DNA from 2 places in the Methylobacterium sp. BI1 genome. Region 2 is predicted to be linked to the other one. Evidence: predicted binding sites of a transcription regulator. Region 2 holds the regulator's gene; the other holds the start of a gene.
The links. Region 2 encodes HrcA, which represses chaperone genes, less so after heat shock. Its sites were predicted from a motif close to GTTAGCACTCNCNNNNNGNGAGTGCTAAC; they were not measured.
Positions count from the first base shown of each region.

Region 1: groES (co-chaperone GroES) is a predicted target of HrcA. The motif match lies at 1,698-1,726, and genes of this name have one in related genera.

Region 1 covers NZ_CM155267.1:4,555,846-4,559,253, forward strand. The annotation lists gene AC1MGR_RS21525 (lipopolysaccharide biosynthesis protein) at 1-481, opposite strand, end outside; gene AC1MGR_RS21530 (magnesium transporter CorA family protein) at 571-1,581, opposite strand; gene groES (co-chaperone GroES) at 1,795-2,082, shown strand; gene groL (chaperonin GroEL) at 2,169-3,408, shown strand, end outside.
Region 2 covers NZ_CM155267.1:1,656,475-1,659,882, reverse strand. The annotation lists gene rdgB (RdgB/HAM1 family non-canonical purine NTP pyrophosphatase) at 1-145, opposite strand, end outside; gene rph (ribonuclease PH) at 142-870, opposite strand; gene hrcA (heat-inducible transcriptional repressor HrcA) at 1,162-2,217, shown strand; gene AC1MGR_RS07825 (DUF1236 domain-containing protein) at 2,282-3,220, opposite strand.

The DNA.
Region 1 (3,408 bases), 2.3 Mb from region 2:
AGAACCAGGCGGCACCCGCCATCAGCACGAAGGCAAGACCGTTCTTGACCGCCACGAGATTGAAATAGAGCCGACCGTCGAATCGCGCCCGGGCGAGCGCCGCGTGGTAGTCGAACACGCCGATGCCGAGAGCGGCCATCGCGGCACCGGCGGTGATCGCGAAGCGGCTTCCCGCGCTGGGCTCGATGGTGAATCCGAGGCCCGCACAGATCACGGCCGCGACGAAGAGGAAAAGGGTCAGGATCAGGTAGGCATGGTCCAGTCCCTGGCGAATCCAAGGCTCCTCGATCCGGACACGACCAGAATAGAAGCGCGTCGCCGAGAGACGCAGCCACTCGAACAAGACGGTGTTGGCCACAATCGCACCCGCCGTCGCCAGAGCGAACAGGCCGAACTCGGCCGGGCCCAGCAGCTTGGCGATGAGGAGACCGAGGACGAAGTTCAGGCCGGCATTGAGGACGAAGGCAGCGATCACGGCCATGGCGCGGACAGGTCATCCTCGGATACCGGCGACACGGGGCATCGCCGCGCTAAGCTCTAGCGCAGGGCGCCCAACATTCCGTCAACCGGTCACAACCAGCCCCGGATGCGGAAGAAAACGATCGGAATGATGGCGCTGATCAAGATGAGCGCCAAGCCGTAGGGATAGCCGTAGACCCATTCGAGTTCGGGCATGTGCTTGAAGTTCATGCCGTACATCGAGGCGATCAGGGTCGGCGGGATACCGACCACCGACGCCACGGTGAGAACCCGGAAGGTGTTGTTCTGCTCGATGCTGATCAGGCCGAGGGTTGCATCGAGAAGGAACTGGACGTTTTCCGATAGCCGAATCTCGAACTCGTCGAGGGAGGCGATGTCGCGCCGCACGGCCTCGAAGCGCGGCACTTGTTCCTCGCCGAGGATGTGCTCGCACTCATTGGCGACGAAGGGCACGATCCGCTCCAAGCCGAGGAGGCTAGAACGGATCTTGCCAAGGGTCTTTCCGCGGCGCCCGATGCCGCGCAGGATTCGGCGCAGCGCCAGGTCACGCCGACGCGGCGTCTGGTTGCGCAGCTTGGCGTCCCCTGCCGGCGCACCGCTGCGGACGTCGAAATCGAAGATCCGCGTAGACAACTCGTCGAGGTCGGCGCCCATGTCCTCGAGGGAATCTGCCAGGCTGTCGACCAGCTCCTCCATCAGGAGAAGAAAGATCTCGGTGGAGGTGGTGCCCGGCCCGTCGCCGGTGTCGATGCGTTTCTTGACCTCCGCGAAGGCCCGCAATTCGTGGAAGCGCACGGTCACGAGGCGATCCCGGGTGAGCACGAAGCCCAATGGCTTCAGCTGCGTGTCGAGCTTGTCGAAGGTGACCATCGGCGTCGAGAGGGAGAATCCGGTCTTCAGGCGCCTCAGGCGGCTCGAATTCTCGACCTCGCTGAGGGCCTTGCGCGAAGGCACCCGGATGCCGGTGCAGGCCTCGACCCGTTCGGCCTCCTCGGCGCTCGGATCATCGAGATCGATCCATACGACTTCCGACGGGTAGGCTGTCGCGGGCGCCTGCACGTCGGGCTCGACCGCGCCCTGCGGACCATGAAGCTTGATCATCCGCGAAGGACTTTCCGTCGGCGTGTGGATTCGGGGGATGATCCTGTCGCCGGATCGTCGTCGGAGCCTGCGACAGTCTTGACTCGTAGGGCTTCCGCGCCTAACTCGGCGCCATCGTTAGCACTCACCCGAGGCGAGTGCTAACGGCCTGGGTTGAGCGCGCTGCCGCGCCGCATCAACGCCATCCACGAATTTGAAGCAAGAGGGCAGCTCATGAAGTTCCGTCCGCTGCACGACCGTGTCGTCGTCCGCCGCATCGAAGGCGAAGAGAAGACCAAGGGCGGCATCATCATCCCGGACACCGCCAAGGAGAAGCCGCAAGAGGGCGAGATCGTCGCCGTCGGACCCGGCGCCCGTGACGAGGCCGGCCGCGTGAACCCGCTCGACGTCAAGGCCGGTGATCGTGTCCTGTTCGGCAAGTGGTCCGGCACCGAGGTCAAGATCGACGGTCAGGACCTCCTGATCATGAAGGAATCCGACATCATGGGCGTCGTCGCCTAAGTCGGTTTTCCGGTTCTCCTCCCTTTCACGAGCCCTTCGAGGGCGCCATCCGGCGCCTCGGGGCCCATCACTGACAAGGATCTGACATGGCAGCGAAAGAAGTCCGCTTCGCCTCCGACGCCCGCGAGAAGATGCTCCGTGGCGTCGACATCCTCGCCGACGCGGTGAAGGTCACGCTCGGCCCCAAGGGCCGCAACGTCGTCATCGAGAAGTCGTTCGGTGCGCCGCGCATCACCAAGGACGGCGTCACCGTCGCCAAGGAGATCGAGCTCGCCGACAAGTTCGAGAACATGGGCGCCCAGATGGTGCGCGAAGTTGCCTCGAAGACCAACGACATCGCGGGTGACGGCACCACCACCGCCACCGTGCTGGCCCAGGCCATCGTCCGTGAAGGCGCCAAGTACGTCGCCGCCGGCATGAACCCGATGGACCTCAAGCGCGGCATCGACCTCGCCACCACCGCCGCCGTGAAGGACATCACCGGCCGCGCCAAGAAGGTCGCCTCTTCCGAGGAAGTCGCCCAGGTTGGCACCATCTCGGCCAATGGCGACAAGGAAATCGGCGAGATGATCGCCCATGCCATGCAGAAGGTCGGCAACGAGGGTGTCATCACCGTCGAGGAGGCCAAGACGGCCGAGACCGAACTCGACGTCGTCGAAGGCATGCAGTTCGACCGCGGTTACCTCTCCCCGTACTTCATCACGAACGCGGAGAAGATGGTCGCCGAGCTCGAGGACCCCTACATCCTCATCCACGAGAAGAAGCTGTCCTCGCTCCAGGCGATGCTGCCGGTTCTCGAGGCCGTGGTGCAGACCGGCAAGCCGCTCGTCATCATCGCCGAGGACATTGAGGGTGAAGCGCTCGCCACGCTCGTCGTGAACAAGCTGCGCGGCGGCCTGAAGGTCGCGGCCGTGAAGGCTCCGGGCTTCGGCGATCGTCGCAAGGCGATGCTCGAGGACATCGCGATCCTGACCCAGGGTCAGATGATCGCCGAGGACCTCGGCATCAAGCTCGAGAACGTTACCCTCCCGATGCTCGGCCGCGCCAAGCGCATCCGCATCGAGAAGGAGACCACGACGATCATCGACGGTCTCGGCGAGAAGTCGGACATCGAGGCTCGCGTCGGCCAGATCAAGGCGCAGATTGAGGAGACCACCTCGGACTACGACCGTGAGAAGCTCCAGGAGCGCCTGGCCAAGCTCGCCGGCGGCGTCGCGGTCATCCGCGTCGGCGGCGCGACCGAGGTCGAGGTCAAGGAGAAGAAGGACCGCGTCGACGACGCGCTCAACGCCACCCGCGCTGCGGTGGAAGAGGGCATCGTCCCCG
Region 2 (3,408 bases):
TCTCGTCGGGTTCGGGCAGACCGAGCTCGCCGGCCGAGACCGCATCGACGCCGAAGGGCGCCAGCAGCTCGCGCATCTCCACGAGCTTGCCGGCATTGTGGGTCGCGATGACGACGCGACCGGTGAGGATGCGGTGCTCGCTCATGCGGAGGCTCCCTGCGCCACGGCCTGCTTCTGGAGGGCGACGAGGGACTGGATGCCGCCCTTGGCGAGGCGCATCAGCTCGAACAGCTCCTCCTCCGAGAACGGCTTGCCCTCGGCAGTGCCCTGCACCTCGACGAGGCCGCCGGTGCCCGTGATGACGAAGTTGGCGTCGGTCTCGGCCCCGGAATCCTCGGCGTAGTCGAGGTCGAGGACCGGCTTGCCCTTGTAGATGCCGCAGGAGACCGCGGCCACGTGGTCGCGCAGGGGATCGACCGAGATGATCGAACGGCCGCGCATCCAGGTGAAGCAGTCGTGTAGGGCGACCCAGGCGCCGGTGATGGCGGCGGTACGGGTGCCGCCATCGGCCTGGATCACGTCGCAATCGACGGTGACTTGGCGCTCGCCGATCGCCGGCAGGTTGGTGACGGCCCGAAGGGAGCGGCCGATCAGGCGTTGGATCTCCTGGGTCCGGCCCGAGGGCTTGCCGGAATTCACTTCGCGCCGGGTGCGTTCGTGGGTGGCGCGCGGCAGCATGGCGTATTCCGCGGTGACCCAGCCCTTGCCCGAGCCGCGCAGCCAGCCAGGACCGCGCTCTTCGAGGGTCGCCGTGCACAGCACCTTGGTGTCGCCGAAGCTGACGAGGCACGAGCCTTCGGCATGGCGGGAGACGGCGCGCTCCAGGGTGACCATGCGCAGTTCGTCGTTCGCGCGCTTCGAGGGCCGCATGCCGCTCTCCTTTCGATGGTGATGGAGTGCGGCTTTACGGTTCCGGCTCCCGGCCGGCAAGCGAGGCCGGGCGGATTGTGGGCGGTGCCGGCGGATCGGTGCCGGTGGTCCCGGCAGCGGGTCGCAGGCGCGGAACGCTGTCCGCGGCCAAGCTGTTTCCCGTGTTCCTCCCCGCTTCCTTACAGGGATGGCGGCGGGGAGCATTGTGTAAATCACGGGAGACCGTCACACTCTCCACCTCAGGAATGGACCGTGACAGAGCCCGCCCGCCCCTTTTCGACATCCCAGCAGATGCAGGTTCTCAGCGCGCTGAACGAACGCTCGCGCGAAATCTTTCGGCAGATCGTCGAGAGCTATCTCACGACCGGTGAGCCGGTCGGCTCACGCAACCTCGCGCGCATCCTGCCCATGGCCCTGTCGCCGGCCTCGATCCGGAACGTTATGGCGGATCTCGAGCATTCCGGGCTGATCTTCGCGCCCCACGCCTCGGCCGGCCGTCTGCCCACGGAGCAGGGCCTGCGCTTCTTCGTGGACGCGATGCTGGAGCTCGGCGATGTCGGGCGGGAGGAGCAGGAGCGGATCGAGGCTCAGATGCGCGCCGCCGCCTCGGGCCACACCTTCGATTCCGCCCTGGCGGAGGCCTCGATGCTGCTCTCGGGCATCTCCCGCGGGGCCGGCGTGGTGCTCACCACCAAGACCAACGTCCACCTCAAGCACATCGAGTTCGTCCGCCTAGATCCGACCCGGGCGCTGGTCGTCCTCGTCTCCGATGACGGCTCCGTGGAGAACCGCCTCCTCGACCTGCCGGCAGGCCTGCCGGCGGGCGCCCTGCAGGAGGCCTCGAACTACCTGAACGCCCGGCTCCAGGGCCGGACCCTGGGGACGCTGCGCGCCGAGATCGAGTCGGGCCGGCAGGCGATGAAGCGCGAGCTCGACGCCATCACCGAGCGCCTCGTGGATGCGGGGCTCGCCGTCAGCGTCGGCCCGTCGGATGCGCGCCAGCTCATCGTGCGCGGGCAGGCCAACCTGCTGGACGACCTGCGGGCCGCCGAGGACCTCGACCGCATCCGCCTGCTGTTCAACGACCTCGAGACCCAGAAGGACGTGATCGAGCTCCTGTCCCGGGCCGAGGGCGGCGAGGGCGTGCGCATCTTCATCGGCTCGGAGAACAAGCTGTTCTCGCTTTCCGGTTCGTCGATGATCGCGGCCCCGTTCCGCGACGGCTCGCAGAAGATCGTCGGTGTTGTCGGGGTGATCGGGCCGACCCGCCTGAACTATGCCCGCATCGTGCCGATGGTCGACTACACGGCCCGGGTGGTCTCCGGCCTCCTCGATCGCAAGCGCTGACGCCGAAACGCGAGAGGGCGGAGCCGTGAAGCCCCGCCCCCTTCAAATGTCCTGAACGCTCGGATCAGCCGCGGATCACGTCGACGATCTCGTAGGTGTCGGGATCGACGATGACGATGTCGTCGTCCACCAGCACGTAGCGATAATCCTCGTATTCCGGCGCGATCCGGATGATGTCCGGCGGCAGGTCGTAGAGGGTGTAGCTGCGGGCGATGGCCGTGCCGACGGTGAGCGCGAAGGCTCCGGCGGCCAGGCGCGGGATGCCGCGGCGGAACACACTCTGGCGGAACTCGGTGCGCTGCGGCGCGCCGAGGCGGCCATAGGCACCCCGGACAGCGCCGCGATCGCCGCGATCACCACGTCCGCCCCGGCCCTCGCGCTCGACGCGACCGTCACGACCACCGCGCTCGTCGCGGTCGGCCCGGCCACCGCGCTCGTCGCGGTCGGCCCGGCCACCGCGCTCGTCGCGGCCGTCCCGGTCCGCCTTCCCATTTCGGTCCGCCTTGCCGTCCCGATCAGCCTTGCCGTCCCGATCGGCCCGGCCATCGCGTGCCGCGGCGCCGCCGTCCTCGCGACCGCCACGCTCGCCGGCCGCCTGGCCCGGACGACCGTCCTGTCGCGCGCCGCCCTCGGCGCCGCGGCCACCGGGCTCGCCGCGCTGGGCGCCACCGGCTGGGCCGGCCCCCGTCTCCGCACCGCCTGCGCCGCCGCGCATCCCAGCGCCGCCGCCCGCACCACCGGCCTCGCCGCCGCGCATGCCGGCGCCGCCGCCCGCACCACCGGCGCCGCCACGCATCCCGCCACCGGCGCCACCGGCGCCGCCCCCGCCAGCTCCTCCTGCACCGGCGCCGCCGCCAGCGCCCATGCCGGCACCGCCGCCTCCGCCGCCGGCACCGCCTGCCCCGCCACCAGCACCGCCACCCGGGCCGCCCTGCGCAAACGCGCTCGCAGCGCCAATCACCAGGGCCGCCGCCGTCACCGTGCTCCGAAAGAGCTTGCTCATGGGATCGCTTCCACTCTCGTTGCTGCCAGACGCCGCTCGACGTCGATGCCGTCCGCAACGAGGAGCTTGGAGAAACCGTTCCCGCTTTTCTTGCGCTGATCTTAGAGCGCACAATCTCGAACCTGATGGACTATTCCAGCCAAGCTCAGGCGACCATCTTCCACAGCCTGGTTTCATCGAGATCTTGT